4 regions of the Kitasatospora sp. NPDC001119 genome follow, and region 1 is predicted to be linked to each of the others. Evidence: riboswitches for the same ligand, from Rfam matches in the RefSeq annotation. Region 1 holds a riboswitch; each other region holds the start of a gene.
The links. Region 1 has a riboswitch for cyclic di-AMP ahead of ACWDD9_RS14200 (M23 family metallopeptidase). Riboswitches for the same ligand answer to the same signal wherever they lie in the genome.
Positions count from the first base shown of each region.

Region 2: another riboswitch for cyclic di-AMP. It lies ahead of ACWDD9_RS08620 (C40 family peptidase); the one in region 1 lies ahead of ACWDD9_RS14200 (M23 family metallopeptidase).
Region 3: another riboswitch for cyclic di-AMP. It lies ahead of ACWDD9_RS42745 (transglycosylase family protein); the one in region 1 lies ahead of ACWDD9_RS14200 (M23 family metallopeptidase).
Region 4: another riboswitch for cyclic di-AMP. It lies ahead of ACWDD9_RS00085 (transglycosylase family protein); the one in region 1 lies ahead of ACWDD9_RS14200 (M23 family metallopeptidase).

Region 1 covers NZ_JBSFKI010000009.1:223,908-231,510, forward strand. The annotation lists gene ACWDD9_RS14195 (APC family permease) at 1-1,521, opposite strand, end outside; gene ACWDD9_RS14200 (M23 family metallopeptidase) at 1,868-2,848, opposite strand; cyclic di-AMP (ydaO/yuaA leader) riboswitch at 2,851-2,988, opposite strand; gene ACWDD9_RS14205 (MFS transporter) at 3,403-4,884, shown strand; gene purB (adenylosuccinate lyase) at 4,892-6,322, opposite strand; gene ACWDD9_RS14215 (HelD family protein) at 6,442-7,603, shown strand, end outside.
Region 2 covers NZ_JBSFKI010000005.1:270,945-278,547, forward strand. The annotation lists gene ACWDD9_RS08615 (C40 family peptidase) at 1-1,028, opposite strand, end outside; gene ACWDD9_RS08620 (C40 family peptidase) at 1,256-2,371, opposite strand; cyclic di-AMP (ydaO/yuaA leader) riboswitch at 2,382-2,535, opposite strand; gene ACWDD9_RS08625 (C40 family peptidase) at 2,874-3,911, opposite strand; gene ACWDD9_RS08630 (NYN domain-containing protein) at 4,112-5,539, opposite strand; gene ACWDD9_RS08635 (hypothetical protein) at 5,680-5,943, opposite strand; gene ACWDD9_RS08640 (rhomboid family intramembrane serine protease) at 6,145-6,927, shown strand; gene ACWDD9_RS08645 (Lrp/AsnC family transcriptional regulator) at 6,969-7,250, shown strand; gene ACWDD9_RS08650 (aminotransferase class V-fold PLP-dependent enzyme) at 7,254-7,603, opposite strand, start outside.
Region 3 covers NZ_JBSFKI010000075.1:13,991-21,593, reverse strand. The annotation lists gene ACWDD9_RS42770 (NAD(P)/FAD-dependent oxidoreductase) at 1-559, opposite strand, end outside; gene ACWDD9_RS42765 (Ppx/GppA phosphatase family protein) at 988-1,929, opposite strand; gene ACWDD9_RS42760 (DUF501 domain-containing protein) at 1,926-2,597, opposite strand; gene ACWDD9_RS42755 (FtsB family cell division protein) at 2,569-3,066, opposite strand; gene eno (phosphopyruvate hydratase) at 3,185-4,471, opposite strand; gene ACWDD9_RS42745 (transglycosylase family protein) at 4,827-5,720, opposite strand; cyclic di-AMP (ydaO/yuaA leader) riboswitch at 5,726-5,894, opposite strand; gene ACWDD9_RS42740 (cytochrome P450 family protein) at 6,116-7,453, opposite strand.
Region 4 covers NZ_JBSFKI010000001.1:14,269-21,871, reverse strand. The annotation lists gene ACWDD9_RS00105 (sugar ABC transporter permease) at 1-478, shown strand, start outside; gene ACWDD9_RS00100 (glycoside hydrolase family 13 protein) at 592-2,289, shown strand; gene ACWDD9_RS00095 (LacI family DNA-binding transcriptional regulator) at 2,315-3,334, shown strand; gene ACWDD9_RS00090 (hypothetical protein) at 3,464-3,664, opposite strand; gene ACWDD9_RS00085 (transglycosylase family protein) at 3,961-5,346, opposite strand; cyclic di-AMP (ydaO/yuaA leader) riboswitch at 5,333-5,503, opposite strand; gene ACWDD9_RS00080 (hypothetical protein) at 5,954-6,913, opposite strand; gene ACWDD9_RS00075 (DUF397 domain-containing protein) at 7,472-7,603, shown strand, end outside.

The sequences.
Region 1 (7,603 bases):
CCGCCCGATCCGCGCGTACAGCCCGGGCCGCCACCGGCGCACCGCGAGCGCCAGCCCGACCCCGCCCGCGAACACCCCGATCACCAGGTACGGGATCAGCCGGAACAGCAGCGTGTGCGCCGCCTCCCCCGCCGCGGCGTCCCGGTTGAGCACCAGCAGCACCACCACCCCGGCCATCGCCACCCCGCCCGCCAGCGGCGCGGCCAGCGTCCGGAACCAGTGCGCCGTCTCCGGGTGCCGTCCGCGCACGTGGAAGTACCCGACCACGGCGAAGGAGCAGAGCGTCTGCACGACCAGGATCGCCATCGTCCCGAGCAGCGCCAGCAGCGTGTACAGGTGCGCGTACGGGTCCATGCCGGCCGCCAGGAACCCCGCCACCAGCCCCACCGCGATGACCGACTGTGTGACCGAGGCGACATGCGGCGAGCCGTGCCGCGGATGGGTGCGGCCGAGCGCCGGGTGCAGCAGCCCCTCCCGCCCGATCGCGTACAGGTACCGGGCCGCGCACTGGTGGAAGGCCATCGCGCAGGCGAACGAGCCGGTGACGACCAGCCATTGGAAGACCTTCACCGCCCAGGCCCCCAAGTGCGCGGCGAGCTGGTCGAAGAACAGGCTGTTGCCGTCCTTGCCCGGCACCGCGCCGCCCGCCACCGCGACCGCCCGCTCGACGCCGTTGCCGGACACGATCATCCAGGACACGAAGACGTAGAGCAGCCCGACCCCGATCACGGAGATCAGCGTGGCCCGCGGCACCACCCGCTTCGGGTCGCGGGACTCCTCGCCGTACATCGCGGTGGACTCGAAGCCCACCCAGGACCAGAACGCGAAGAACAGTCCGAGCCCGGCCGCCGAGGTGCCCGAACTCCCCACCCCCTTCAGCGCGTTCAGCGGGTTCAGGGTCCCGGCCGCGAGACCGTCCGGCCCGCCGCCGGAGAGCAGCACCGCCAGTGAGACCGCCGACAGGACGCCGATCTCCAGCACCAGCGCGACCCCGAGCACCCTGGCCGTCAGGTGCAGGTCGAACCAGCCCATCACCCCGATCACCGCCGCCCCGAACAGCGCGTACCAGCCCCAGCCGACGTCCACCCCCAGCTGCGAACGGACCAGCCCGCGCAGCGAGTACGCGAAGAAGCCGAGGGCCGCGGCCTCGGTGACGACGTACGCGAGCACCGCGAGCAGCCCCGAGGCCATCCCCGCCACCCGCCCCAGCCCGTGCGAGACGTAGCCGTAGAACGCGCCGGCCGCGGTGATGTGCCGGGCCATCGCCACGTAGCCGACCGAGAACACCGTCAGCACCACGGTCGCCACGATGTACGCGGCGGGCGCGCCCGCGCCGTTGCCCTGACCGACGATGATCGGCAGGTTGCCGGTCATCGCGGTGATCGGGGCGGCGGTGGCGAGCGCCATGAACACCACGCCGACCAGGCCGACCGAGTCCGCCTTCAGCCGGTCGACCCCGCCCGCCCCGGGCCGCTCCCGCCCGGCCGTCTCCCCCGCCACGCCCCCGCTGCGGACCGCCATCCGGCCTCCTCGCCTCCCGGCCCGCCCGACCGCCGGACCGGCCGGGCACTGACCGTCCGCCAGCATGGCGCCCCGGAGGCGCCCGGAGATCCCGGCGACCACCCTGTGGGACACCGGAGTTGACGCTTCGTTCGATCGATCGAACACCCCGGGCGGGCCCGGGAACGAAAGCGACCGGCCCGGCCGCACGAGGAGGTCCTCATGCGGCCGGGCCGGCCTGGGCGTGTCCCGCGCCCATGTCCGCCGTGCGGCGATCACCCGGTCGAGCGGTCACCCGACATGACCATCCCGGGCGATCGGTTCGCCCGCAGCGGCGGTGGTTCCTGGTACCCCGGAGCTCTCGGGGTCAGAGCGCGACGCCGTGCGCGCGCAGGTAGGCGACCGGGTTGATGTCCGAGCCGTACTCCGAGCCGTTGCGGATCTCGAAGTGCAGGTGCGGGCCGGTCACGTTGCCGGTGGCGCCGGAGAGGCCGATCTGCTGGCCGGCGGTGACGGTCTGACCGATCCTCACACCGATCGAGGAGAGGTGCGCGTACTCGGCGTAGTGGCCGTCGGCGAGCCTGATCTCGACCTCGTTGCCGTAGGCGCCGCCGTTGCCGGCCTTGACCACGACACCGTTGGCGACGGCGCGCAGCGGGGTGCCGGTGGAGGCGACGAAGTCCTGGCCGGTGTGGTGACCGGAGGCCCACATCGAGCCGGCCACGCCGTAGGCGGTGCCGAGCCGCGGGCCGGCCAGCGGGGCGACGAAGCCGGAGGTGGCGGCGGCGACCGGAGTGGCGGTCACGGCCTGGGCCGGAACGGCGACCTGGAGCTGGGTCTCGAGCTGCGCGGAGGGCTTGGCGGCCTCGGTCTGCACCTGGACCTGGGCCTGCGGCTTGGCGGCCTGGGTCGCCGGAGCGGACGGCTTGGCGGGCTTGGCCGGAGCGGCGGGCTTCGCCGGGGCGGCGTCGGCGGCCGGCGCGGCGGCGTGGCCGGACAGCGCGAGCTGCTGGCCCGGGAAGATCAGGTTCGGGTTGGCGCCGACGACCGAGCGGTTCTGCTCGTACAGCGCGTGCCAGCCGCCCTCGACGTTCTTGGCGTCGGCGATCTTGGACAGGGTGTCACCGCTGACGACGCGGTAGCTCTCCTGCGCGGCCTGGGCGGCCGGAGCGGCGGCCTGCGTGGCCTGCTTGGCCTCGGTGGAGGCGGCGGCCGGAGCGGCCGGGGTGTGGGCCTGGGCGCTCATCGCGGTGACGAGCGGGAGGGCGAAGGACACACCGGTGACGGCGGTGGCGATGCCGATGCGGGCGGCGCGGGGCAGGGCGATACGACGAGCCTGTGCAGGCATGGAATTTTCCTCTCCGACGCCTGCGAGGTGAGCTGTCGGGTTCGGGCTGGAGTTGCCCGGCCGCTTGCGCGGCTTCACCCCAAGCCGGTCCTGGACGCCCGCGCCCTGAGGCGCGAACTCCGGTCCGGCGACTTACCTGTGGGTCCCCCGCTCCTGCCGTACAGAGTTCGTTTCGAACCACCGGGCAGCGGCAGGACTCGGCGTTCCACCCGGCGGATCCGTCCGGACTGGCCGGGCGGTCGCTGAACTAAAACCCATCCGTTCGGGTGAAGCAATGTCGATCTCTTGAAACGGCAACGATCCCCCCTGTCCCAGTGACCCTCCGCAGGCCCGAGCCCACGGTGCGTACACAACCCATTCACCCCCCGCCACTGATCCACGACCCTGCGCCGAGATCGGCCACGCCGCGCACCCGTCCGCTCACGCACCGCCAGCCGCCAACACACCCACCGGTGACCCTTGTCACGTGCGCCTCGGCAGCGCAGGATTCGCCCGTGGCCACCTCCGAGGCCGGCACCCTGCGCCTGGGCACCGCGCAGGGTCGCTGGGTACTAATGGCGACGGTGCTCGGCTCCAGCATGGCGATGCTGGACGGCACCGTGGTGAACGTCGCGCTGCCCCGGATCGGCGCCGACCTCGGCGCTTCCCTCGCGTCCCTGCAATGGACCCTGAACGCCTATCTGCTCACCCTGGCGGGCCTGATCCTGCTCGGCGGCGCGCTCGGCGACCGCTACGGGCGGCGCAAGGTCTTCCTGATCGGCGTGGTCTGGTTCGCCGTCGCCTCCGCGGCCTGCGCCGCCGCGCCGAACATCCACGTGCTGATCGCCGCCCGCGCCGTCCAGGGCATCGGCGGGGCGCTGCTCACCCCCGGCTCGCTCGCCATGCTCCAGGCCGTCTTCCACCCTGACGACCGCTCGGCGGCGGTCGGGCTCTGGTCCGGCCTCGGCGGGGTGTCGGCGGCGGTCGGCCCCTTCCTCGGCGGCTGGCTGGTGGACGGCCCCGGCTGGCGCTGGATCTTCCTGCTGAACCTGCCGCTCGCCGCCGCCGTGATCGCGGTCACCACCCGGTCGGTGCCGGAGAGCCGGGACGAGGGCGCCTCCGGCCGCTTCGACGTCCTCGGCGCCGTGCTCGCCGCCCTCGCCCTCGGCGCGATCACCTACGCGCTGACGGCGGCCGGCGAGGGCCTGTCCCCCGCCGTCTGGGTCAGCGGGGTGCTCGGAGTGGCGCTCGGCGTCGCCTTCGTGGCGGTCGAGCGCCGCGCGCCCGATCCGATGCTGCCGCTCGGACTGTTCTCCTCCCGGCTGTTCACCGCCGTGAACCTGGTCACCCTGTGCGTGTACGCGGCGTTCAGCGGCGTCTTCTTCCTGCTGGTGGTGCAGCTCCAGATCGTGTCCGGCTTCTCGCCGCTGGTCTCGGGCTTCGCGCTGGTGCCGATCACCGTGCTGATGCTGCTGCTGTCCGCGCGCGCCGGGCGCCTCGGCAAGCGGATCGGCCCGCGCATCCCGCTGACCGTCGGCCCCCTGCTGTGCGCCGCCGGGGTGCTGCTGATGCTGCGCGTCGGCCCGGACTCCTCCTACTGGGTGGACGTGCTGCCCTCCGTCACGGTGATGGGCTGCGGCATGACGCTGCTGGTCGCACCGCTGACGGCGACCGTGCTGGCCGCCGTCGAGGTCCGGCACGCGGGCATCGCCAGCGGGGTCAACAACGCCGCCGCCCGCGCGGCCGGCCTGCTCGCGGTCGCCGCCCTCCCGGCGCTGGCCGGGCTGAGCGGCGACGCCTACCGGGTGCCCTCCTCGGTCGACTCCGCCTTCCACACCGCGATGCTGATCTGCGCGGGCCTGCTGGCCGCCGGCGGGCTGATCGCCCTCGCGACCGTACGGGGCAACGTGCTCGCCGCCGACGACCAGCAGGTGGCCGAGCCGAACTGCGACTGGCCGTGCGGCACCACCACCCCGCCGCTGGACCCGGGCCACGTCCCCACGACGCGCGAGGGCCCCGCCACCGGTCCGGCGGCGGGGCCCTCGGCTCAGGGCTGACGAGACGTCAGAGGATGTCGCCGGGCGCGTACTTGGCGGCCTCCGGGTAGGCGGCCGCGACGGCCTCCACCTGGCGGACCACCTCGGCGACCTGGGCGCCGGCCGCGCCGGTGAAGGACAGCCGGTCGGCGAGCAGCGCGTCCAGCGCGGCCCGGTCCAGCGGGATCCGCTCGTCGGCGGCCAGCCGGTCCAGCAGCTCGTTCTCCCGGGCGCCCGCGCGCATCGCCAGCGCGGAGGCGACGGCGTGCTCCTTGATGACCTCGTGCCCGGTCTCCCGGCCGACGCCCGCGCGCACCGCGCCCATCAGCACCTTGGTGGTGGCGAGGAACGGCAGGTAGCGGTCCAGCTCGGCCTCGATCACGGCGGGGAAGGCGCCGAACTCGTCGAGGACGGTCAGGAAGGTCTCCAGCAGGCCGTCGAAGGCGAAGAACGCGTCCGGCAGCGCGACCCGGCGCACCACCGAGCAGGAGACGTCGCCCTCGTTCCACTGGTCGCCGGCCAGCTCGCCGGTCATCGAGGCGTAGCCGCGCAGGATGACGGCCAGGCCGTTGACGCGCTCGCAGGAGCGGGTGTTCATCTTGTGGGGCATCGCGGAGGAGCCGACCTGGCCCTCCTTGAAGCCCTCCGTGACCAGCTCGTGGCCGGCCATCAGGCGGATGGTCTTGGCCAGGCTGGACGGCGCGGCGGCCAGCTGGACGAGGGCGGTGAGCACCTCGAAGTCCAGCGAGCGCGGGTAGACCTGGCCGACGCTGGTCAGCACGTTCTCGAAGCCGAGGTGCCCGGCGACCCGGCGCTCCAGCTCGGCCAGCTTGTCGGTGTCGCCACCGAGGAGGTCGAGCATGTCCTGGGCGGTGCCGACCGGGCCCTTGATCCCGCGCAGCGGGTAGCGGGCGATCAGCTCCTCCAGGCGGCGGAAGGCGACCAGCAGCTCGTCGGTGATCGACGCGAACCGCTTGCCCAGGGTGGTGGCCTGCGCGGCCACGTTGTGCGAGCGGCCGGCCATGACCAGCTCGGCGTGCTGGGCGGACAGCTTGGCCAGGCGCACCAGCACGGCCACCGTGCGGTCCCGCACGTGCTCCAGGGACTGGCGGATCTGCAGCTGCTCGACGTTCTCGGTCAGGTCCCGGGAGGTCATTCCCTTGTGGATCTGCTCGTGCCCGGCGAGCTCGCTGAACTCCTCGATCCGGGCCTTCACGTCGTGGCGGGTGACCCGCTCACGGGCGGCGATCGAGCCGAGGTCGACCTGGTCGATCACCCGCTCGTAGTCGGCGACGGCGGTCGCCGGAACCTCGACGCCGAGGTCCTGCTGGGCCTTCAGGACGGCGAGCCACAGGTGGCGCTCGAGGACCACCTTGTGCTCGGGGGACCACAGCTGGGCCAGGGTCGCCGAGGCGTACCGGGAGGCCAGGACATTGGGGATCTGGGGCTTCGCGCTCACGCTTCGCAAGAGTAACAGCCGAGGTCACGCCGGACGTCGGCGGAGTGGGGTAGGCTGGGTCAATTGAGCGCCTTTCAGATGACGCCCCGCAGCCTTCTCACCGCAAGAATACCACACCGATGAGCGAACCGCCAGTGACCGCGCGGGACTCCAGCGCCCTCGCCGCGGCCCTGCGCACCGAGCAGGCCCACCTCACCCGGCTCTACGCCCGGCTGGACACCGAGCACGAACGGGCCCGCCGCACCTCCGACGGCGCCCACGACGGCGCCGGATCCGGCGGCACCCACCAGGCCCGGCTGGAGCGCGAGGTGCGCGCCCGCGAAGCCGCCCGCCACGCCGCCCGGCTGGAGGCGGTCGAGCGCGGCCTCTGCTTCGGCCGGCTCGACGAGCGCGACGGCACCGTCCACTACATCGGCCGCACCGGCCTGACCGACGACACGTACGAACCGCTGCTGCTCGACTGGCGCGCGCCGGCCGCCCGCCCCTTCTACACCGCGACCCCCGTCCACCCCGGCCCGGTGGTGCGCCGCCGCCACCTGCACACCCGGGGCCGCACCCTCACCGGCCTCGACGACGAGGCGCTCGACCTCGCCGGGCTGGACGAGTCCGGCCGCCGCGCCCTGGTCGGCGAGGCCGCCCTGCTCGCCGCCCTCGACCGCGAGCGCACCGGCCGGATGGGCACCGCCGTCGCCACCATCCAGGCCGAGCAGGACCGGGTGATCCGCTCCCCGCTGCGCGGCGCCCTGGTCGTCCAGGGCGGCCCCGGCACCGGGAAGACGCTGGCCGCCCTGCACCGCGCCGCCTACCTGCTGTTCACCCACCGCGCCGCGCTGGAGCGCCGGGGCGTCCTGGTGATCGGCCCCAACCCCGGCTTCCTGCGGTACATCGAGGAGGTGCTGCCCGCCCTCGGCGAGACCGAGGTGGTGCTCCGCACCGTCGCCGAACTCCTCCCCGGCCTCGCCGCCACCGGCACCGACGACCCCGCCGCCGCCTTCGCCAAGGGCGGCCCCTGGATGGCCGGGGTGCTCCGCGCCGCCGTGGCCGCCCACCAGACGGCCCCCGTCGAGGGCCTGGACCTCGGCGAGGGGCTGCGGGTCTCCGCCCGGGCCTGCGCCGGGGCCAGGGACGCCGCCCGCGGCCTGCGACTGCCGCACAACCGGGCCCGCGCCTTCTACCTGGGCACCCTGCTCGACGCCCTCGCGATCGGCCAGGCGCTCACCCTCGGCCGACCGTACGACGACGAGGAGGCGCACTACGCCCCGCGCGAGCTGTGGGAGCGGC
Region 2 (7,603 bases), on a different contig from region 1:
GAGACGGGCATGGCGGTGACGCTCTCGTAGCGGACCCTGGCGCCCGGGCGGGGGGCGTGCACGATCACGCCGCCGCCGGCGTACATGCCGACGTGGTGCATGTCCCGGTAGAAGATCACCAGGTCTCCCGGTCGCGCTTCGGACAGGCTGATCCGCTGCCCGGCGTACGCCTGGGCCTGCGAGGTGCGCGGCAGGGTCACTCCGGCCTGCCGCCAGCTGTAGTACATCAGACCGGAGCAGTCGAACGCGTGCGGGCCGGTGGCCCCGTAGACGTACGGGGAGCCGATCATCCGCACCGCGGCGGCCAGCGCGGCCGCCCCGCGCTCGGAGGCGGGCGGGGCGGTGCCGAGGTCCAGCCGGTCGGTGCCCCGGGTGGCGCGCTGCTCGGCGTCCCGGGCGTCCTGGACCGCCAGCCGGGCCCGCTCGACGGCGCCCAGGCCGTTCAGCAGCTTCTGCGCCCCGGCCAGCCGCTGCTGGACCTGCTGTTTGCTGTCGGCGAGCGAACGCCGGGTCCGGTCCAGCTCGGCGAGCTTGTCGGCCGCCTCGGTGCGGCGCTGGTCGAGCCGGCGTTGGCGGGTGATCAGCTCGTGCAGGGTCTCCTGCTGGCGCACGGCGGCCTGGCCCTGGGTGCGGGCGCGGGCCAGGTAGCCCTCCGGGTCGGGCGAGAGGATGAGCTGGGCGGTCTGGGTCATCCCGCCGCCGCGGTACTCGGCCCCGGCCACCATCGCCAGGTCGCCGCGCAGCCCGTTGAGCTGGTCCTGGGCGAGGGCGATCTCGCCCTGGAGGATCGTGGTCTCGCCCTGGAGCCGCCGCTGGGCCTCCTGCGCGGCGTTGAACCTCTCGGACGCCTGCTCGGCCTCGTCGTACAGCTGCTCGACCTGCGTCTTGACGTCCTGACGGTCGCCCGGGTCGGGGCTGGCGGGGGCCGCCTGGGCGCTGCCTCCGGTGGCCGCGCCCAACGCGGTGGCGGCGGCCGCGGTCAGCACCAGCGCCCGGGTGAGCAGTTGGGAACGGCGGTGCACGGGCATGGCGGCAGCGGCTCCAATCCTGCGGCGCGGCCCCCGCCGCCGCACCGGGACGGGCGGCCGTCGAGCGGGAGTCCGGTGGCAGACGTTAGCGAGTCCGGGCAAGCGAGTCCAAACCCCTCCCAACCCGAATATTCACTCCCCAATCGGACATCAGATCGAGCCGCCGGAAAAGCCGCAGGCCCGGCCTCCCCTGGGGGAGACCGGGCCTGGAGACGTCCGAGCGGGGATCAGACCCGCACGATGCCGGTCAGCGGCATGTTGGTGACCGCCTCGTAGCGCACCGACGCGCCCGGCTTGGGGGCGTGCAGCACCTGGCCGTTGCCGGCGTAGATGCCGACGTGGTGGGCGTCGGTGTAGAAGATCAGCAGGTCGCCGGGCTGGGCCTTGGAGAGGTCCGTCCCGAGCCGGGTGCCGGCCGAGGCCTGCGCCTGCGAGGTGCGCGGCAGCGACACGCCGGCCTGGTTGTACGCCCAGACCATCAGACCGGAGCAGTCGAAGGAGCCCGGGCCGGTGGCGCCCCAGACGTACGGGCTGCCGATCTTGGAGGCGGCGGCGGACAGCGCGGCGGCACCGCGCGAGCTGCCGGGGGCCACGTTCACCGGAGCGGTGGTCGTGGGGGCCGAGAGGCTGCCGCGGCTGTTGTCGCGGGAGGCGCGGTCGGCCTGCTGCTGCTGGGCCTGGGCGGCGTCGGCCTTGGCCTTGGCCTCGGCGGCGGCCTTCTCCTCGGCCTGGCGCAGCGCCTGGCGGTCCTGCTCGGTCAGCGTGTTGAGCAGGTCCTGGGCCGCCTTCAGCTTGCCCTGGACCTCGTCCTTGGAGGCCTTCAGCTGCTGGGTGGTCGACTCCAGCTCGGCGAGCTTGCCCTGGGCCTCGTTGCGGTCCTGGTCGAGCTTGCGCTGCTGCTCCTGGAGCTCCTTCAGCTGACCCTTCTGGGTGCTGCCGGCCTGGTTCAGCGCGTCGGCCTGGCTGAGGAAGCTGTCCGGGCTGGAGGAGAACATCAGCTGGACGGTGGGGGATATCCCCCCGTTGCGGTACTGCTCGCCGGCGATCTCGGCGAGGCCGCCCTGGAGCTCGGTGACCTGGGCCTGCTGACGGGCCACCTGGTCCTGCAGGCCGGAGACCTGCTTCTCCAGGTCCTGCTGCTTGGCCTGGGCGGCGTTGTAGTTCTCGGTCGCGACCTCGGCCTGCTCGTTGAGCTGGTCGACCTGCCCCTTGACCTGTTCCTTGGTCGGCTGCGGGTCCGCGTGGGCACCCTGCGCGGAGAGGACGACGGCTGCGGCGGCGACGCCGGTCAGGATCGAGACCCGGGCGCGGCCGGCGGGCTTGGGACGACGATGGGACGCCACGAAGGCGGACTCCTTCTTCCTACGGCCGCCTACCGGGTGAGCTGACGGGTTCGGGCCGGAAGCATGCCCTACGACGCCTCACGGCCGTTCCACCGGCCGACCTGGCGCCGATTCACCCCGGAGGAACGTGGTTCCCCGGCTCCGCTCCGCAGCGCCCCCTACCACTGGGCTCCCCTGTCGGACAGTCGCTTCGACCTGTCCCGCTGCCTTGCGAACTCGACGGTAACCACCGCCGCCACCCTGGCTGGGCGATCGACAGTGCGGTGGTTCGGAGCATGACCCTAGTAACTGAACCGTGATCGGTTCAAATCCTTGTCAGAAAAAAGACAGAAGATTACCCAAGTTCCTTTGTGAAAATGACCGATGGTGACCATTGACGCACACAAGGCTGATCGGTTCTCACCATGTGGTCGTCGAAGGGCCGGAAACCCGAAACGCCACCCCGAACGGGGGTGGCGCTTTTCACAGGCCCCCGCGGGAGCCCCCCGGGCGTGTCGGTCCGTCAGACCCGGCGGATGGTGTTGATCGACATCGCGTCGGCCTTCATCACCTTCACCACGTCACCGGTGTGCGGCGCGTGGACCACCATGCCGTTGCCGATGTACATCCCGACGTGGTGCATGTCGGGGCCGTAGATCACCAGGTCGCCCGGCTGGGCCTGGTCCAGCGAGGGGATCCGGGTGCCGTAGTGGCCCTGCTCCTGCGAGGTGCGCGGCAGCGAGACGCCCGCCTGCCCGTACGCCCAGACCATCAGGCCCGAGCAGTCGAAGGTGGTCGACCCGGTGGCGCCCCACACGTACGGCGAGCCCTGCTTGCTCATCGCCTTGGCCAGCGCCGTGGCCGCGTAGCCGCTGGCCGGCGGCAGGCTGCCGAGGTCGACCCGGTCGCTGCCGCGCGAGGCGCGGTCGTCCTGCGCCTGCTGGGCCCGCAGCGCCGCGCGGTCGGCGGAGCTCAGCGAGTTCAGCAGGTCCTGGGCGGCCTTCAGCTTGGTGTTGACGTCCGACTTGGCCTGGTTCAGGTCCTTGGTGGTGGTGTCCAGCGAGGCGAGGACGGCGGCCGCCTCGGTCTTCTCCTGGTCCAGCCGGCGCTGCTGGTCCAGCAGCCCCTTGAGCGCCTCGGCCTGACTGGTGCTGGCCTGCTGGACGGTGGAGGCCTTGTCCAGGTAGCCGGACGGGTCCGAGGAGAGCATCAGCTGGACGGACGGGTCGATGCCGCCGCTGCGGTACTGCTCGCCCGCCACCTCGGCGAGGCCGCCCTGGAGCTGGGTCATCTGCTCCTGGCCGCGGGCCACCTGGTCCTGCAGCTGGTCGGCCTGCTTCCGCAGCTGGTCGGCCCGCTCCTTGGCGCCGTTGTACTTCTCGGCCGCCTGCTCCTGCTCCTCCTGGAGCTGGTCGATCTGCGCCTTGACGTCCGTCTTGTTCGGCTGCGGCGCGGCGTGCGCGGCCACCTGGGCGGAGAGGGCGACCGCGGTCGCAGCGGCCGCGGTGAGCACGGAGATCCGTGCGCGGCTCGGCTGCTTGGGACGGCGGTGGGAGGCCAAGGGACCGGCTCCTTCTTCCAACGGGCTCACCTGATGGGATGAGATTCCGGAAAATAGGTTTGACGCCAGACCCTAGTGAAGATCTATCCGTTTTGCCACTCCCCCGAAGGCGTGAACTCCGGTCCCCACACTGACTTCACCGGACTCGCACAATGCTCCGAAACAGGACCTGACCAGGCATCATGCGAACCTCCCCGGGTTCAGGGCCGGGCCAGCCGGTTCAGCAGCAGCACCGACGCCACGGGGCGCGCGCCCGCCTTCCGCACGCCCTCCGCGACCTCCCGGTCGGTGGACACCACCACCACCGGACGGCCCTGCGGCTCGGCCCGCACCAGACGGCGGATCAGCTCATCGGCCGTCTCCCCGGTCCGACTGAACCGCACCCGGACCCCGCGCGGTGGCGCCATGATCACCGGGACGTCCAGGTCCTGCCCGTCGAACACGCAGGTGACCTCCGCCTGGGTCCGCTGGGCCAGCATCGCCAGCCCGCCCAGCAGCCGGATCCGCTGCTGCTCCAGCGGCAGCGTCGGATAGCCGGTCTTGGTCACGTTGTAGCCGTCCACCACCAGGTGCACCTGGGGGATCGCCAGCAGCTGGTCCAGCAGCGCCGGATCGTCCTCGGCCAGCCCGCGCCGGGCCACGTCGTGCGGCGAGGCCGCCCCCGGCACCACCGCCTCCACCAGGTCCGCCGGGCGGATCTGGGCGACCGGCAGCGCCAGCTCCCGCTGGAGCCCCTGGGCCGACTGCAGCACGGTGTCCAGCAGCAGCCGCAGCCGCATGTCCTCCACGCTGCGCCCCTCACGGGCCGAACGGCGGCCCTGCTCGGCCGCGTTCTCCAGCTCCAGGACCCGGTGCCGGAGCCGGCGCGCCTCGCTCTCGGCCGCGCCGCGCTCGGCCGCGGCCTGCGCCTTCAGCGCGTCCAGCTCGCCGGCCACCCGGCGGGTCTCGGCCTGCGCCCGGCGGGTGTCGCTCTCCAGCGACCGCACCCTCTTGCGCAGCGACTCGGCCTCCCTGCGGACGCCGTCGGACTCGGCCCGCTGCCGGTCCGCGTCCGCCCGCGCGGAGGCCCGCACCTCGGCCAGCTCGGCCTGCAGCTTCTCCACCAGCCGGACCGCCTCCGCGGCCGCGTCCTCGGCACCGGCCCGCTCGGCCTCCTCGCCGGCCTCGGCCACCAGTCGGCTCCAGCCCGTCGAACGCACCAGGTAGGCGGCGGCCGCGACGTCCATCGGATCGGCCGCGCTCGGGACGGTGCCCGACTCCAGCGCCTTCACCAGGTCCGGCTGCCCGAGACGCAGCCGCTCCGCTATCCGCACCCGGAAGGCCGGCTCCGCCTCCAGCGCCGCCGCCAGCGCGGTGGCCGCGTACTTGGCCCGCCGCGCCGGGGTGAACTTGACGTACTGACGCAGGCTCTGCGGGAGCTCGGCCGGCGGCACCCCGCCGAGCGCGTCCGAGGCCAGGCCGACCACCCGACGGCGCACGCCCTCGGGCAGCGGCCGGTCGAGCTTCTCGACGGCGCGCTCCGCCGCGGACCCGGAGGCGCCGTCCGCCGTCCCGGCAGCCTCGGCCGGGGCCTCGGCCGCAGCGGGCTGAAGCCCCTGGGCTGCGCCGGGCTCCTTCGCTGCGTCCACCACGTCCTCGGCTCCGATCCTGGTCCAGCGGGGCACGGCCGCGGCCGCCCCCGTCGGCACGCTCCGTGCGTCCTGTTCTGTATTGTCCCGTGCGGCGCGGGTGGGTGCGCCGCGCACCCACCCCGCCGCCGCGGCGGGGATCAGCCCTGGTCGGCGGGGGCCTGCGTCTCCTCGGCGCCCGGACGGGCCACCAGCTCGACCTGGTCCACCGCGTTGCACCAGCGGCAGCGCACCGACTCGACGGTCTCGCTCAGCACCTCGGTCTCCTCGACCTTGGACTCGCCGGCCAGGTCGAAGTGCAGGAACTCGGTCACCCGCGCGGTGCGGGTCACGTCGAAGCGGGTGAGGTTGCCGCACAGGGTGCAGCGCCAGCGCGTCTCGGCGGTCAGAGCGGGGACGGTCATCGGGGGTCCTCTCGGGTGGTCCCTGGGTGGGGCAGGCGCTCCCCCCGGAGCCCCGGCGTCGGCGGCGGGAGGCGGGAATGCCCGCCCCAAGCCTATTGCCTGGGGCAACCGTCGCGACCACCGGTTGCCTGAACACCCGGGCTAGTCCACCTGCCGTAAACCGCCGTGTCACCTGCGGCGCCCGGAGGGATGCTTGGCCGCATGGCGCTCGCGGTCCCCGACCACACCGCCGCCCGGGGCGGCCGCCCGGCGGCGACCGCCCCCGTGGTCAGCTACGCCCTGATCGCCCTCAACACCCTGGTCTTCCTGCTCGGCCCGGCCGCGGGGCTCAACCCGCTGTACGGCACGGGCCAGGCCCGGGTCTGCGCGGAGCAGCGGTACGAGCAGCGCTGGGGCGCCGTCCCGGCCGAGGTGCTGGCCGGACGGCCGCTGACCGCCGAACAGCTCGCCGAGGCCCCCGACCCGGTCCCCGGCTGCCCGGCCGCCCCGACCCCGGGCAAGCGCCCGGCGCTGTCCGTCCTCACCGGGCTCTTCCTGCACGCCGGCTGGCTGCACCTGCTCGGGAACCTGCTCTTCCTCCAGGTCTTCGGCCCCACCGTCGAACGCCGGCTGGGCCGGGCCCGGTACGCCGTCTTCTACCTGGCCGCCGGCAGCCTGACCACGTACGGCTTCGCGCTCGCCGAGGCGCACTCGCCGAACTCCACCCGGGTGCTCATCGGGGCCTCCGGGGCGATCGCCGCCGCCCTCGGCGCCTACCTGCGCCTCCACCCCCGGGCCCGGGTGACCACCCTCGTCCCGCTGCTGTTCTTCCTGCCGCTGCGCTTCCCGGCCTGGCTGGTGCTCGGCCTCTGGTTCGTCCTGCAGTGGTGGTCGGTGCACGCGGCCGGCCCCGGGGTGGCGTACCTGGTCCACGTGATCGGCTTCTCGGCCGGGTTCCTCTACGCCTGCACCGTGGTCCGCCACCCCCCGCGACGACCGGGCTGACGCCCGATACGCTGGCGGCACCCCACAAAGGAGCCCGAACTGTGATCACCGCCATCGTCCTGATCAAGACCAGTGTCGACCGCATCCCGGAGATCGCCGAATCCATCGCCGCCATCGACGGCGTGAGCGAGGTCTACTCGGTGACGGGGGGCTACAACCTGGTGGCGATGGTGCGGGTGCGCCGGCACGACGACCTGGCCGAGGTCATCCCGGGCCGGCTCAACAAGGTCCCGGGCGTGGCCCACACCGAGACCCAGATCGCCTTCCGCACCTACTCCCAGCACGACCTGGAGGCCGCCTTCGCCCTCGGCCTGGACGAGTAGCGGTCAGCCCTCGGCGCGCCGGCCCCGCTCGACCTGCACGGTGGCGACGCAGCGCCCGCCCTCGTTGCGGTAGTTCCACGCCGCGCCCTCCGTGACCAGCTCCCGGACGGCGGTCAGGAAGCGGTCGACGTGCTCGTCCGGCGTCCCGGCGCCGAAGCTCACCCGGATCGCGTTCAGGCTGCGCTCGCCCGGCAGCGACGGCTCGGGCGCACCACACTCGGACGGTGCCTCGTCCTCGTCGCCCAGCAGCGTGCGCACCAGCGGGTGGGCGCAGAACAGGCCGTCGCGCACCCCGATGCCGTACTCGGCGGACAGCGCGGCGGAGAAGTGCGAGCTGTTCCAGTCCCGGACGA
Region 3 (7,603 bases), on a different contig from region 1:
CCATGTCCTCGACCTCGGCGACGGTCTCGATGCCGGCGAAGCCGCCACCGATCACCACGAAGGTCAGCGCCTTGCGGCGGATGTCCTCGTCCGTGGTGGACTCGGCCTTGTCGAGCTGGGCCATGACGTGGTTGCGGAGGCCGATGGCCTCCTCGACCGTCTTCATGCCGAGGCCGTTCTCCGCCAGACCCGGGATCGGGAAGGTGCGGGAGACCGAGCCGGTCGCGACGACCAGGTACTCGAAGGGCAGCTCGTAGCTGTCACCGGCCGCGGGCTGGATGGTGGCAACCTTGCGGGCGTGGTCGATGCCGGTGACGGACCCGGTCAGCACCTCCGCCTTCTTCAGGGTGCTGCGCAGCGGCGCGATGAGGTTGCGAGGCGCGACACTGCCGCCGGCCGCCTCGGGGAGGAAGGGCAGGTACGTCATGTACGACCGCGGGTCGACGACCGTGACGGTCGCTTCGCCGTAACGCATCTTCTTGAGGATGCGCATCGCGGCATACAGGCCGACGTAACCACCGCCGACAATGAGGATGCGAGGACGCTCCGTGGTGCTCATATCCGAAAGTATCCAGCACCGTCCGGAGCAGCCTTCGTGAGCCCGGTCACAAGTTGACGGACCCCCCGTGCTACACTGCGCGGCCGCAAAACCGGGCCCGGCGCGGTGGCCCCCACCCCTGGGCGGCCCCGCGCGAACGCACGGCGGAGCACCACCGGCCTGAGCAGCAACGATCCGCACAACGCCCGGGTTCCCGCACGTGATTTCGATTTTCAAACCTCAAACGAGGCCTGACCTGCGATCCCATGGGCCACCCGGCCGACGGGCCTTCGGTCCCACATTTCGGACGTAGTGGGCGGGCCGGTGCGGCGAATGGCCGGATCCCCATGTGAAGAAATTCACGAACTTTCCCACCCGCGCTCGGGCGCGCCCCGGCCCCGGCCCCCCGAAAGGGGTGCCGGGGCCGGTCGGGTAAGCCCCGCACGGGGTCAGGAGGCGATACCGAAGGCGATTCCGTCCAGGATGTCGTGCTCGCTCACGACCACCTCGGCGGCGCCGGTGCGCTCCATGATCTCCAGCAGTTCCAGCGCCCCGGCCGCGATCACGTCCACCCGGCCCGGGTGCATCGACGGGATGGCCGCGCGCTCGGCGTGGGTGGCGGCCAGCAGCTCCCGGGCGATCCCGGCGACCCGCTCCCGGCTGATCCGCGAGTGGTGGATCGCCGCCGAGTCGTAGCCGGGCAGGCCCTGGGCGATCGCGGACACCGTGGTGACCGTCCCGGCCAGGCCCACCAGGGTGGCCGCGCCGGTCAGCGGGACGACCTCCTCGGCCCGGTCCAGCTCGGCCCGCACGTGCGCCCGGGCGGCCTCGACCTGCGCCTCGGAGGGCAGCTCGGCGTCGCCGAAGTACCGCTCGGTGAGCCGCACGCAGCCGATGTCCACCGAGCGCGCCGCCTGCACGTCGTCCGTGCCGAGCACGAACTCGGTGGAGCCGCCGCCGAGGTCGAACACCAGGTACGGACCGGGGAACTGACCGCCGGTCAGCTCCTTGGTGGCGCCCACGAAGGACAGCCGCGCCTCCTCCTCGCCGCTCACCACCTCGGGCTCGACGCCCAGGATGTCGCGCACGCCCTTGACGTACTCGTCGCTGTTCTCGGCGTCCCGGGAGGCGCTGGTGGCGACGAAGCGGACCCGCTCGGGGCCGACCCCGAAGCCGGAGATGATCTCCTGGTACTCCCGGCAGGCCGCGAAGGTGCGGGCCAGCGCGTCCGGGTGCAGCCGGCCGGTCCGGTCCACGCCCTGGCCCAGCCGGTTGACGATCATCCGGCGGTCCAGGTCGGTGATCTCCCCGGTCTCCGGGTCGAGGTCGGCGACCAGCAGGCGGATCGAGTTGGTGCCGCAGTCGATCGCGGCCACCCGGGTCGCGCTCACTCGGACTCCCGCTCCGCCGCGGCGTCCTCGGCGGCCCGCTTCTTCGCGGCGCGCTCGGCGGCCTTCTGCTGCTTGGCGGCGATCACGGCCTCGTGGTCCTGCTCCTTGGCGCGGTTGCGGGCGACCCGCTCACCGGCCGCCTCGACCTCGGCCGGGGAGACGCACGGGCCCTTGGCCCACCAGTCCTCCAGCATGCCGATCGCCTCGTCGCCGAGCGGGTTGACGCCCTCGCCGGCCGCCAGCGAGTGGCCGACCAGCACGTGCAGGCACTTCACCCGGTCCGGCATGCCGCCGGCGCTCGGGAAGCCCTCCAGCACCTCGATCGCGTCGCGCCGGGCGATGTAGTCCTCGTGCGCCTTCTGGTAGGCGGCGGCCAGCTCCGGGTCCTCGGCGAGCCGGGCGCTCTGGTCCTTCATCACGCCCTCCGCCTCCAGGGTGCCGATCAGCGAGGCGGCCTTGGGGCAGGTCAGGTAGTAGAGCGTGGGGAACGGCGTGCCGTCCGGCAGCCGGGGAGCCGTCTCCACGACGTCCGGGTTGCCGCAGGGGCAGCGGTGCGCCACGCCGCGCAGGCCGCGCGGCACCCGGCCGAGCTGGGCGGCGATGGCCGCGACGTCGGCGTCGGAGACGGTGGGGTGGTTCTCAGTGGTCATGGGGGGAGGTGTCTCCAACGGGGGACGGTGGGAGGGGAAGGGGGGTGGCGGGGGCCGCCGCGGCGGTGTCGGCGGCGTCCACCGAGTCCCAGATGCTGGCGTACCAGGGCTTGGCGGCCTTCGCCTGGCCGGCGGCGCCGCCGGGCGCCGCGTTCGGCCCGGAGGCGGCCCCGCCCGCGGACGAGGAGGTCCTGGCGGAGGCCTGACCGGCCGGGTCCACCACGATGTACGGGGTCTCCCCCGGCACCGCGTAGTGCAGCCGGGCGCGGGCCTGCGCCTTGACGTACTCCGGGTCCTGCCAGCGGGCCTTCTCCCGGCGCAGCTGCTCGACCTGCTGGCGCGCGTGGTCGGCCTTCGCCCGCTGGGCGGAGATCTCGGCGCGCTGGGAGATGAACTGCCGCGTCGGGTAGGCGAGGATCGCCACCAGCGAGCAGAGCACCAGGACGAGGACGGTCGCCCGGCTCGTGAACCGGGGCCGGGCCGCCAAGCCCGGGATCCTCCAGCCAGCCATCTCCCGTATCCCCTCCTGGTCGCGACGGTGCCCCGCCGTCCACCCTACGGGGTGAACGGCGGGGCACCGGTCAGGCGTGCGCTACCGGGAGCGCTCAGCCCTCGTGGCGGAAGCGCGGGAAGGCGCCGCGGCCGGCGTACTCGGCGGCGTCGTCGAGGATCTCCTCGATGCGCAGCAGCTGGTTGTACTTGGCGACGCGCTCGGAGCGGGCCGGGGCACCGGTCTTGATCTGGCCGCAGTTGGTGGCGACGGCCAGGTCGGCGATGGTGACGTCCTCGGTCTCACCGGAGCGGTGCGACATCATGCAGCGGTAGCCGTTGCGCTGGGCCAGCTCGACGGCGTCCAGGGTCTCGGTCAGCGAACCGATCTGGTTCACCTTCACCAGCAGCGCGTTGGCGGTGCCGGTCTCGATGCCGCGGGCCAGACGGGCCGGGTTGGTGACGAACAGGTCGTCGCCGACCAGCTGGACCTTGTCGCCCAGCTTGTCGGTCATGGCCTTCCAGCCGGCCCAGTCCGACTCGTCCAGCGGGTCCTCGATGGAGACCAGCGGGTAGGCGGCGACCAGCTCGGCGTAGTACTCGATGAGCTCGGCGGCGGTGAGGTCCTTGCCCTCGAACCGGTAGGCGCCGTCCTCGTAGAACTCGGAGGAGGCGACGTCCAGGGCCAGCGCGACGTCACGGCCGGGCACGTAGCCGGCCTTCTCGATGGCCTCGACGATGAGGTCCAGGGCCTCGCGGTTGGAGTCCAGGTTCGGGGCGAAGCCGCCCTCGTCGCCCAGACCGGTGGACAGGCCGCGCTCCTTCAGCACGCCCTTGAGCGTGTGGTAGACCTCGACGCCCCAGCGGACGGCCTCGGAGAAGGACTCCGCGCCGATCGGGGCGATCATGAACTCCTGGATGTCGACGTTGGAGTCCGCGTGCGACCCGCCGTTGAGGATGTTCATCATCGGGACCGGCAGGACGTGCGCGTTCGGGCCGCCCAGGTAGCGGAACAGCGGCAGGTCGCTGGCCTCGGAGGCGGCGTGCGCGACGGCCAGCGAGACGCCCAGGATGGCGTTGGCGCCGAGCGAGGACTTGTCCGGGGTGGCGTCCAGGTCCAGCATGGCCTGGTCGATCAGGCGCTGCTCGGTGGCGTCGTAGCCGACCAGCTCCGGGCCGATCTGCTCGATGACGGCCAGGACGGCCTTCTCGACGCCCTTGCCGAAGTAGCGGTTCTTGTCGCCGTCGCGCAGCTCCAGCGCCTCGAAGGCACCGGTGGAGGCACCCGACGGGACAGCGGCACGACCCGTGCTGCCGTCGTCGAGGCCGACCTCGACCTCGACCGTGGGGTTGCCGCGGGAGTCGAGGATCTCACGGGCTACGACGACATCGATGGACGGCACGAGGCATCTCCTTGCGAGAGCAGGGTCCGGTCTGACGGTGGTGCTGCCAGCAGGACGATTGCGGAGTCGTTACGACCAGAGCCTAACCGCCCGGGCTGCCGTGGCCGCGTCGGCCTCGGTCCCGTCTCACCGTGTGGCCCTGCTACCCACCGGTAGTTCACCTGCTTGTCCCAGCTTGTCCCACCGGAGCGGGCGAATGCGGACGAAGGGGACCGGTAGGACCGGCCCCCTTCGGACGGCGGGGTGGAGCGGCGTCGGTGTCGAGCGCTCCGGCGCGGCTGCGGGCGCCCCCGGCGGGCACCCCGGTCTCGGGGTACTGCCGGCCGCGGGCGGTCCCGGCGTCGGGCGGGGCGGCTCAGCCGAGGTGCAGCACCTGGCCGGGCATGATCAGGTTCGGGTCGCCGCCGACGGTGGAGTGGTTCTGCTCGTACAGCGCGCTCCAGCCGCCGGACACGCCCTGGGCGGCGGCGATGGTCGACAGGGTGTCACCGGCACGGACGGTGTAGTCGTGGCCGGCGGCCTGCGGGGCCTGCTGCGCGGCGCGCGGGGCGTACTGCGGCTGGGCGGCGGCCTGGCCTGCGTACTGCTGGTAGACGCTCTGGTGGCTGGTCCAGTACCAGCCGCCGTTGTTCTGGTACCAGTACACCTTGGCGTCGGCGTCCCAGCCGGCCTTGCCGGAGAAGCCCGGGGCCTGCGGCTGCGGGGCGACCTGCTGGACCGGCTGCGCGGCGGGCTTCTGGGCCGGCTTCTGGGCGGCGGGCTTCTGCGCGACCGGCTTCTCGGCCGGCTTGGCGGCGGACTTCGGGGCCTGCTGCTTGGGGGCGGACTGCGGCTTGGCGTCCGAGGAGGTGTCGACCGAGGCCGGGGCACCGCCCTTGGTCAGACCGGCCTTCTGGGAGCAGACCGGCCAGGCGCCCGGACCCTGCGAGGCCAGCACCTTCTCGGCGACCGAGATCTGCTGGGCCTTGCTGGCCTGGTTGGCCTGCGCCGCGTAGGCGGTGCCGCCGTACGCCTTCCAGGTGCTGGACGTGAACTGGAGGCCGCCGTAGAAGCCGTTGCCGGTGTTGATGCTCCAGTTGCCGCCGCTCTCGCACTGGGCGACGGAGTCCCAGGTGGAGGCCGGGGCGGCGGAGGCGCCGGTGGCGGTGAGGAGCGGCATCGCGAGTCCGACGCCGGCCACACCGGCGACGGCGATGGCCTTCTCGGCCTGGGTGCGACGACGGTGACGGCCAGTTCCAACGAACAGCATGAAGAGGTCCCTCTCCGTACGCCTGCGAGGTGAGCTGTCGGGTTCGGACCGGGAGGTGGCCCGGCCGCCGTAAGCGGAAACGATTCCGCTCGGGCGGCTTCACCCCAAGCCGTGGGGAGACGGCAACAAACCTGGTTCCCCCGCCCCTGCCCAGGGTTCTGGTCGGTTTCCCGTGACGCGGCGGGCAGGATTCGGCGTTCCGCGTACGAGGTCCGCAGCTGCGAACTCCAGGGAGAGTAGACAGATCATCAGACCAATCACAAGCTCATATCACCGATATCACACAACAATTACGGCCCGTGTCCGATCGCCTACCAACAGCGGCGTTATGTCCGGATTGATGGGTGTTCACACCCCCGTCGGCGGGCGATCGGCGACCTCCCGTCAGCGTGATCTCAGCAGGTCGGAGGCGTCGAAGAGGCATCCGGAACGGGGTGCGGAGGGGCGTGCGGGGAACGGCTCTCCGGGCTGAATTCCACCGGGAGTTCGCGCAGGCCACGCATGATCAGACCACCCCGCCAGCGCAGATTCTCCGGGCTTTCCGCGAGCCGCAGATCGGGCAGCCGGGAAAGCAGCGTGGCCAGCGCGGCACGCCCTTCGAGGCGCGCCAGCGGAGCGCCGATGCAGTAGTGGATGCCGTGCCCGAAGCCCAGATGGGGGTTGTCCTTCCGGGCCAGGTCCAGGGTGTTCTCCGCCGCGAACCGGGCCGGGTCGCGGTCCGCCGCGGCCAGCACCACCAGCACCGGGTCACCGACCGGGATGTCCACCCCGCCGATGGTCAGCGGACGGGTCGCGAACCGCCAGGTCGCCAGCTCCACCGGCCCGTCGTAGCGCAGGAGTTCCTCGATCCCGGTCTCCAGCAGCGCGCTCTCCCCGCGCACCACCGACTCCTGCAGCAGCCGGCGCTGCTCCGGATTGCGCAGCAGCGCGTAGGTGCCGTTGCCGATCAGGTTCACGGTGGTCTCGAAACCCGCGAACAGGAGGATGAAGGCCATCGCCGCGGCCTCGTTCTCGGTCAGGTGCTCACCGTGGTCGCCGGCCCGGATCAGGCCCGAGATCAGGTCGTCCCCGAGGTCCGCCCGCTTGCGGTGGATCAGCTCCAGCAGGTACGCCCGCATCCGCTTCACCGCCCGCCCCACGCCGCCGCGTTGGCCCCCGCCGTGGCGGATCATCATCCCGGCCCAGTCGCGGAAGTCGTCCTGGTCCTCGGCCGGCACCCCGAGCATGTCGCAGATCGCGTAGATGGGGAGCGGGAACGCGAACTCGTGGATCAGGTCCGCCGAACCGCGCTGCGCGAAGCCGTCGATCAGCCGGTCGGTGAGCTGCTGCACCCGCGGCTCGAACTCGGCCACCCGGCGCGGGGTGAACGCCTTCGACACCAGCCGGCGCAACCGGGTGTGGTCCGGCGGGTCGATGTTCAGCAGGTGGGTCATCAGGTCCGCTTGCCGCTCCCCCGGGATGCCCACCCGGCCGGTGCGGTGCGCCTGCCCGCTGTGGTGCGCCGGGTTCTTCGACAGCCGGCTGTCCGCGAGCGCCTGCCGGGCGTCCGCGTACCTGGTCACCAGCCAGGCCTCCACCCCGCTCGGCAGGGTGGTGCGGTGCACCGGGGAGTGCTCGCGCAACCAGGCGTAGGCGGGGTACGGGTCGGCGGCGAACTCCCAGGTGAACAGCTGCGGGGCGGGGGCGTCGGACGACGGGGCGGCGGGCCGGGCGGGGACGGGCTGAGCTGGCATGGACCGACCGTATCCGGTGCGACGGGCCCGCCCTCCCTCCGGCGGGGCGCCGCTTCCCCGCCACTCCTCCGCCGCGCTTCCGCGACCGGACGCGTCGGGCGCGCCAACACTCCGTGGCCGGTCCGTGGCCGGTCCGTGGACAGCTCTTGG
Region 4 (7,603 bases), on a different contig from region 1:
CGCGGTGCTGATCGTGCCGATGTACACGATGCTCTCCGAACTCGGCCTGCTGGACAGCTACACCGGCCTGATCCTGGTCTACTCGACCACCACCGTGCCGTACTGCGCCTGGCTGCTGAAGGGCTACTTCGACACCATCCCGGTGGAGATCGACGAGGCCGGCCGGGTCGACGGGCTCAGCCCGTTCGGCACCTTCTGGCGGCTGGTGCTGCCGCTCGCCCGCCCGGGCCTGGCGGTGGCGGCCTTCTACTCGTTCCTCACCTACTGGGCCGAGGTGCCGTTCGCCTCCACGTTCATGCTCAGCTCCGACAAGTACACGCTGGCCGTGGGCCTGCAGACCTTCGTCAGCGAGCACGACGCCCAGTGGAACCTGATGGCCGCGACCGCCGTGCTGATCGCGATCCCGTCCGCGGCCTTCTTCTACCTGGTGCAGCGCCACCTGGTCACCGGTCTGACCGCCGGCGCCTCCAAGTCGTAGCGCGCCACCGCGTCGTCACGCACCACCCGCAACGCCGCCGCTCCCGACCACGTCGTCACGCGCCTCCACGTCCCGGCGCCTTCCGCTCCTCTAGTCCCCAAGGGATACCGTCCATGACCCAGAACCTGGCCGACACCTCCCGGCCTGCCGCCGACACCGCTCACGAGGCGAACGTCAGCGCGTCCAGAGGCTGGTGGCGGGACGCGGTCATCTACCAGGTGTACCCGCGCAGCTTCGCCGACTCCAACGGCGACGGCATGGGCGACCTGCCCGGCGTCCGCAGCCGCCTGCCCTACCTGCGCGACCTCGGGGTGGACGCGGTCTGGCTCTCGCCGTTCTACGCCTCGCCGCAGGCGGACGCCGGCTACGACGTCGCCGACTACCGCGCCGTGGACCCGATGTTCGGCACCCTGCTGGACGCCGACGCCCTCATCCGGGACGCCCACGACCTGGGCCTGCGGATCATCGTCGACCTCGTCCCCAACCACTCCTCGGACCAGCACGAGTGGTTCCAGCGCGCCCTGCGGGAGGGCCCCGGCTCCCCGCTGCGCGACCGCTACCACTTCCGCCCCGGCAAGGGCGAGCAGGGCGAACTCCCGCCCAACGACTGGGAGTCCATCTTCGGCGGCCCGGCCTGGACCCGCAGCGAGAACCCGGACGGCACCCCCGGCGACTGGTACCTGCACCTGTTCGCCCCGGAGCAGCCCGACTTCAACTGGGAGAACCAGGCCGTCGCCGACGAGTTCCGCTCGATCCTGCGGTTCTGGCTCGACATGGGCGTGGACGGCTTCCGCATCGACGTCGCCCACGGCCTGGTCAAGGCCCCCGGCCTGCCCGACCTCGGCGGCGCCGACCAGCTGAAGCTGCTCGGCAACGACGTCATGCCGTTCTTCGACCAGGACGGCGTGCACGAGATCTACCGCAGCTGGCGCACGATCCTCGACGAGTACCCGGGGCAGCGGATCGGCGTCGCCGAGGCCTGGACCCCGACCGTCCAGCGCACCGCCAACTACGTCCGCCCCGACGAGCTGCACCAGGCCTTCAACTTCCAGTACCTGGGCACCGGTTGGGAGGCCGCCGCGCTGCGCGAGGTGATCGACCTCTCGCTCGACTCGATGCGTCCGGTCGACGCCCCCACCACCTGGGTGCTGTCCAACCACGACGTCACCCGGCACGCCACCCGGTTCGCCAACGAGCCCGGCCTCGGCACCCAGATCCGCACCCCCGGCGACCGGGCGCTCGGCCTGCGCCGCGCCCGCGCCGCCACCCTGCTGATGCTCGCGCTGCCCGGCTCGGCGTACGTCTACCAGGGCGAGGAGCTCGGCCTGCCGGACGTCACCGACCTGCCCGACGAGGTCCGCCAGGACCCGTCCTTCTTCCGCCAGGCCGGCCAGGACGGCTACCGCGACGGCTGCCGCGTCCCGATCCCGTGGTCCGGCACCGAGGCCCCGTACGGCTTCGGCCCGGTGGCCGGCGGGCCGTCCTGGCTGCCGCAGCCGGCCGAGTGGGCCGAGCTGAGCGTCGAGGCGCAGACCGGCGACCCGAACTCCACCCTGGAGCTCTACCGCAGCGCGCTGGCCGTCCGCCGGGCCCAGCCCGACCTCGGCGCCGGCACCGGGGTCGAGTGGCTGGAGAGCCCCGAGGGCACCCTGGCGTTCCGCCGCGGCGCCTTCGTCTGCACCGTGAACACCACCGGCGAGCCGGTGCGGATCGCGGCCCCGGGCACGCTGCTGCTCGCCTCGACCGACCTCGTGGTGGACGGCGGCGAGACGGTGCTCGCTCCGGACAGCACCGGCTGGTGGGCGGTCTGACGTGGTTGGAATAGGCTCTGGGACCGTGACTACGGCGCGACTCTCAGACATCGCGGCGCAGGCGGGGGTCAGCGAAGCCACCGTCTCCCGCGTGCTCAACGGCAAGGCGAACGTTTCCGCCGCCACCCGGCAGACCGTGCTGGCGGCACTCGACGTGCTCGGGTACGAGCGGCCGACCCGCCTTCGCCAGCGCAGCGCCGGGCTGATCGGCCTGATCACGCCGGAGCTCAGCAACCCGATCTTCCCGGCGCTGGCCCAGGTGATCGAGCAGGTGCTCAGCCGGCACGGCTACACCCCGGTGCTGTGCACCCAGACGCCGGGCGGGTCCACCGAGGACGAACTGGTGGACATGCTGGTGGACCGGGGCGTGGCGGGCATCGTCTTCGTCTCCGGCCTGCACGCCGACACCACCGCCGACCACGACCGCTACGCCCGGCTGGCCGGGCGCGGGGTGCCGTTCGTGCTGATCAACGGCTACAGCGAGAAGATCGACGCGCCGTTCATCTCGCCGGACGACCGCGCCGCGATGTGGATGGCCGTCCAGCACCTGGCCGAACTCGGGCACGAGCGGATCGGACTGGCCGTCGGTCAGCGCCGGTACGTACCGGTGCTGCGCAAGATCGAGGGCTTCACGGCGGCGATGCGCGAGGTGCTCGGGCTCGGCCGGGAGGAGGCCGAGAACCTCGTCCACCACACGCTGTTCAGCGTGGAGGGCGGGCACGCGGCGGCCGGCGCGCTGCTCGACAAGGGCTGCACGGCGATCGTCTGCGGGAGCGACATGATGGCGCTCGGGGCGATCCGGGCGGTGCGGCAGCGCGGGCTGTCGGTGCCGCAGGACGTGTCGGTGGTCGGCTTCGACGACTCTCCGCTGATCGCCTTCACCGAGCCGCCGTTGACCACGATCCGCCAGCCGGTCGAGGCGATGGCCACGGCGGCGGTGGACGCGCTGCTGGAGGAGGTCGGCGGGAACGCCGCCCAGCGCGGCGAGTTCATGTTCCAGCCGGAGCTGGTGATGCGCGGGTCCACCGGGGCCTGCGCGCGCTGAACCCCGGCCGCCACGGCCGTCGGACGGGCCCCGGAGGGCGATCGCTCTCCGGGGCCCGTCGGCGTGCGCGCGGTCGGCCGTCGCGGGCCGTGGCGGGCCGTGCCGGACCGTGGCGGGCCGTGGGGTGGGTCAGCCCTCCTGGGCGGTAGGGCGGTCGGCGGTCAGGCGGTGCCCATCGGCGGCCTCGCCGGTACGGGTCTCGGTGCGGCGGCCGCGGGCCAGGTAGTCGCGCAGAACCAGTTCGACGGCGTCCTGGGGGCTCTTGGTGCCGGAGAGCATCATCGCGTCGATCGCGAGGTTCGCGTCGAGGGTGACGGTGACCTGGGCCATGTGACTCCTCCTCGGGTGCAGAGCAGCAGCATGCCCGCTGGGGCGGCGATCCACCACGGAACGGGGCGGAACCGCGGTCGGGAACGGTCGGGCACGCCGGGGCCCCGGGAACGCCGGAACCCCCGGGGAGGAGCGACCAGACTCTCCCCGGGGGTGGTGGGCGGTCAGCGTTCGGACGACGGCCGACAGCTGACGGATAACAGCTGACAGATGTTGAAAGCTGTCAGCTGTTATCTGTTACCCGTCAGCTGTTACCGGCCGTCCGTCGGCCGTGCGCCGTGGACCGTGCGCCGTCCTCAGACCCGGCCGGCGAAGTCCGGGGCCCAGTTGGCGATGCTCTGCTCGCGGACGCCCGAGCTCGGGTTGGCGGCCTCGACGTACTTGCCGTTGCCGATGTAGATCGCGACGTGGTAGACGCCGGAGTCCTTGCCGTTGTTGGACCAGAACAGCAGGTCGCCCGCCTGGAGGCTGTCCAGCGAGACGTGGGTGCTGGCGGCGGCCTGGTCGGCGGCGACGCGCGGGACGGAGACGCCCGCGGCGCGCAGCGCGGCCTGGGTCAGGCCGGAGCAGTCCCAGCCGCCGTTGCCGGTGCCGCCGTAGACGTACGCCTGACCGACCTTCGACTGGGCGAAGGAGACCGCGGCGGCCATGCTGCCGGTCGCGGCCGGCGCCTGGGTCTGGGTCTGGGTCTGCGTCTGGGGAGCGGGCTTGGTGGCGGGCTTCGCGGCCGGCTTGGTGGACGGCTTGGCGGCCGGGGCCTCGGGCTGCGCGGTCGGCTGGGCGTTCACGGCACCGCCGTTCGCGGACTGGCCGGACTTCTGCGAGCGGTCGAACCAGGTGAAGTCCGAGCCGGACGTGCCGGCGGAGGACTGGCCGGCCCGGGCCTGGCCGTTGCCGCCGAAGGACAGCTGCTGGCCCGGGTAGATGGTGTCCGGACCCTCGGTCAGGGTGCCGCGGTTGAGGTCGTACAGCCGCTGCCAGCCGCCCTGCACCTTGTGCTGGTCGGCGATCGCGGACAGCCAGTCGCCCTCGACGACGGTGTAGTCGCCGCCCTGGGCCTGCTGCTGGCGCTTCTGCACCCAGTCGCTCCGGTTGCCGGAGGCGGCGGAGTCGGTGGAGGCCTGCGCGTCGCCCTGGGCGGGCGCGGCGGGCTTCGCGGCGGGGGTCTGGGGCTGCGCGGGCTCGGCGCTGGGCTTCGCGGCCGGAGCGGCCGGCTTGGCGCTCTGGGCGGGCGCGGCGGGCTTGGCGGCGGTCGAACCCGCCGAGGTGTCAACGGCGGCCGCGGCGCCGCCCTTGGTGAGCCCGGCCTGGACCGAGCAGACCGGCCAGGCGCCGGGGCCCTGCGAGGCGAGGACCTTCTCGGCGACGGCGATCTGCTGGTCCTTGGTGGCCAGGTCGGCGCGGGCCGCGTAGGCCGTGCCGCCGAAGGCGGACCAGGTGCTGGAGGTGAACTGGAGGCCGCCGTAGAAGCCGTTGCCGGTGTTGATGCTCCAGTTGCCGCCGCTCTCGCACTGGGCGACCTTGTCCCAGGTGGCGACGGAGGCGGCCGAGGCGGTGCCGGTGGTGAGGCAGGGGACGGTGAGGCCGACGCCCGCGACGCCGAGGGCGGCGATCACGCGACGGGTACGGCCGGACAGACGGGTGCCGTTGGTGGGCAGCATGAAGACGTGGTCCTCTCCCACGCCTGCGAGGTGAGCTGTCGGATTCGGGCTGGAGTTGCCCGGCCGTGCGGTGAGCACGGCTTCACCCCTAGCCCTGGACCGTTCCGGAGAGCGGTCCGGGGCGACTTACCTGTGGGTCCCCCGCTCCTGCCGTGGTGCGTTTTCGCGCTTCCAGGACATCCGACGGCAGGACTCGGCGTTGCGGATGACCGGGTTCGTGTGGTCACGAACGGGGAGCACGTTAATCAGACTTAAGTTCAAACTGCAAACCACTGTGATGTGCATCACGGTTTAGTGGAAACTGCCAAAATTGCCACTCACCATGATCGTAAATGATCGTTTTCAGGCAATGCTGTTGTGGAAGCCGACAACTGGCTCCGCCTCAGGAGTGGCGTGACGGTGCGTCGAATCGCGGAGTGGCGCACTCCGGCGGGTGGGGGAGCGGTCGCGATCGGCGCATGTGAATCCACGCTCCCTATTTCCTTTCAAATAGCGCCAGAACGGACATTCCCCTTCATTGCCGGGTGACTCCCGTACGGGACGGACGGGGTGGGGGAAGTACACGGAAGGGCCCGGAACGCGATGCGTTCCGGGCCCTTCCGTGCGCGCGAACCCGCGCGCGGTGTCCTTATCGTCCGCCAGGCCCCTCGGCGGCCGCGTGGGCGCCACGGGAGCCCTCCACGACCCCCTCGGCCTCGGCGGCGGCCGCCGCCTCCGCCTCGGCCCGTGCCAGGTCCTCCGGGGACGGCGTGGGCAGCGCGGCCAGGTAGGTGGAGGCGATCAGCTGGCCGACCGACGGGTAGGCGCCCAGCGGCGCGGCCGACGGGCAGCCGGTCTCCTCGGCGGCGGTGGCGAGCAGCTCGGAGTCCGCCTCCGGGCCGATCACCAGCGGGGCCAGCGCCGGGCGCTGCGAGCCGGTGTCCTTGAGGTGGTTGACGGCCGCGGCCACCGAGCCGGGCACGTCGAGCGCGGCGGCGACGACCGGCACGGCCAGCCGGGCGGCCAGCAGCACGCCGGTGATGCCGGCCGCGGCGGCCGCGTCCTCGCCGCCGACGGTGGTCAGCACCACGCCGTCCGCGGCGGTCGCGATGGCGAACAGTCGGGCGCGGTCGGCCCGGGCCAGCCCGGCCTCGGAGAGCCGGACGTGCACGGCCTCGGCCAGCAGCGGGTGCGGGCCCAGCGGGTCGGTGACGGGCGCGCCGTACTCGGCGGCGAGCGCGTGAAGCCCGGTCAGGAAGGTGTGCGGGCCGGGCACCAGCGGCACCAGGACGGGCATCGGCCGCCCGGCCTCGGCGGCCAGGGCCAGCAGCTCGGCCACGGTGCGGTCCTCGCCGCTCGCGCCCGCCGCACCGTCACCGGGGAGGTAGCCGACGGCCGTCTGGACGCCGTTCTGCTCGGTGCGGACGATCGAGAGCAGCTCCTCGACGACCGAGCGGGACTCGGGCCCGGCGGTCGCGGGCACGGCGAGCACCAGGGCCGGGGCGCCGGCCGGGATCTCGGGGCGCTCGGGACGACGGTGGCGCCCCCGCGCACGGGAGCCTGGAGTACGGACGGGCAGTGGCGCGCCCGGAATGGCTGCGGTGCTCATGCCGGAGATCGTAGGACATCGGCCCGTCCGGCTTGCAGTCGGCTGCCGTACGGGTTTCGCGTGCTCGCGGTACGGACCCGGTGCGTCTCCGGCGCCGGTCCGGGCGCTTTGCCTACAATCCGGACATTCTTCGCCCAACCCCCGCATGGTGGCCGGTGCTTGTCCCGACGCGATCCGAGGGGGCGGGCGTTGCACCCGGGGCGCGTGAGATGTCTCACAGCATGAGCCCGGATTGACGGAGGGTCACGGGCGGGCGACTCCCGGCATTCGAAGATCAACATTCAGCGGGGAGGTGCTCACGGCCGGTTATCGCGGGCTCGACGATTCATCGGCTATGTCCGTTTACGTACCGTCAGGGGAAGGGCCCGTGAAGAGTTCGCGGCTGCGGGTAAAAGGCCTCGTGCACCTGCAATGTCCCGTGCTGATGCACGTGCACTGCGGCTATCATCACGTCAAGTGAGGCGTTGTGCCGGACCGGTACGGGGCCGGTCCGTTCGTTTCGGCGGTGCCGGGGGCGCCGCGCTGGACGACAACTCCGGAGCTCTTCGGGAGATTTCTATGCACGACTCGCAGGACACGCACGGCTCGTACGACACCTACAACGGGATGGCCGCCGCCGATCTCCAGGGGGTGGTCTGGCAGAAGAGCCGGCACAGCAACTCCCAGGGCAACTGCGTCGAGTTCGCGGCC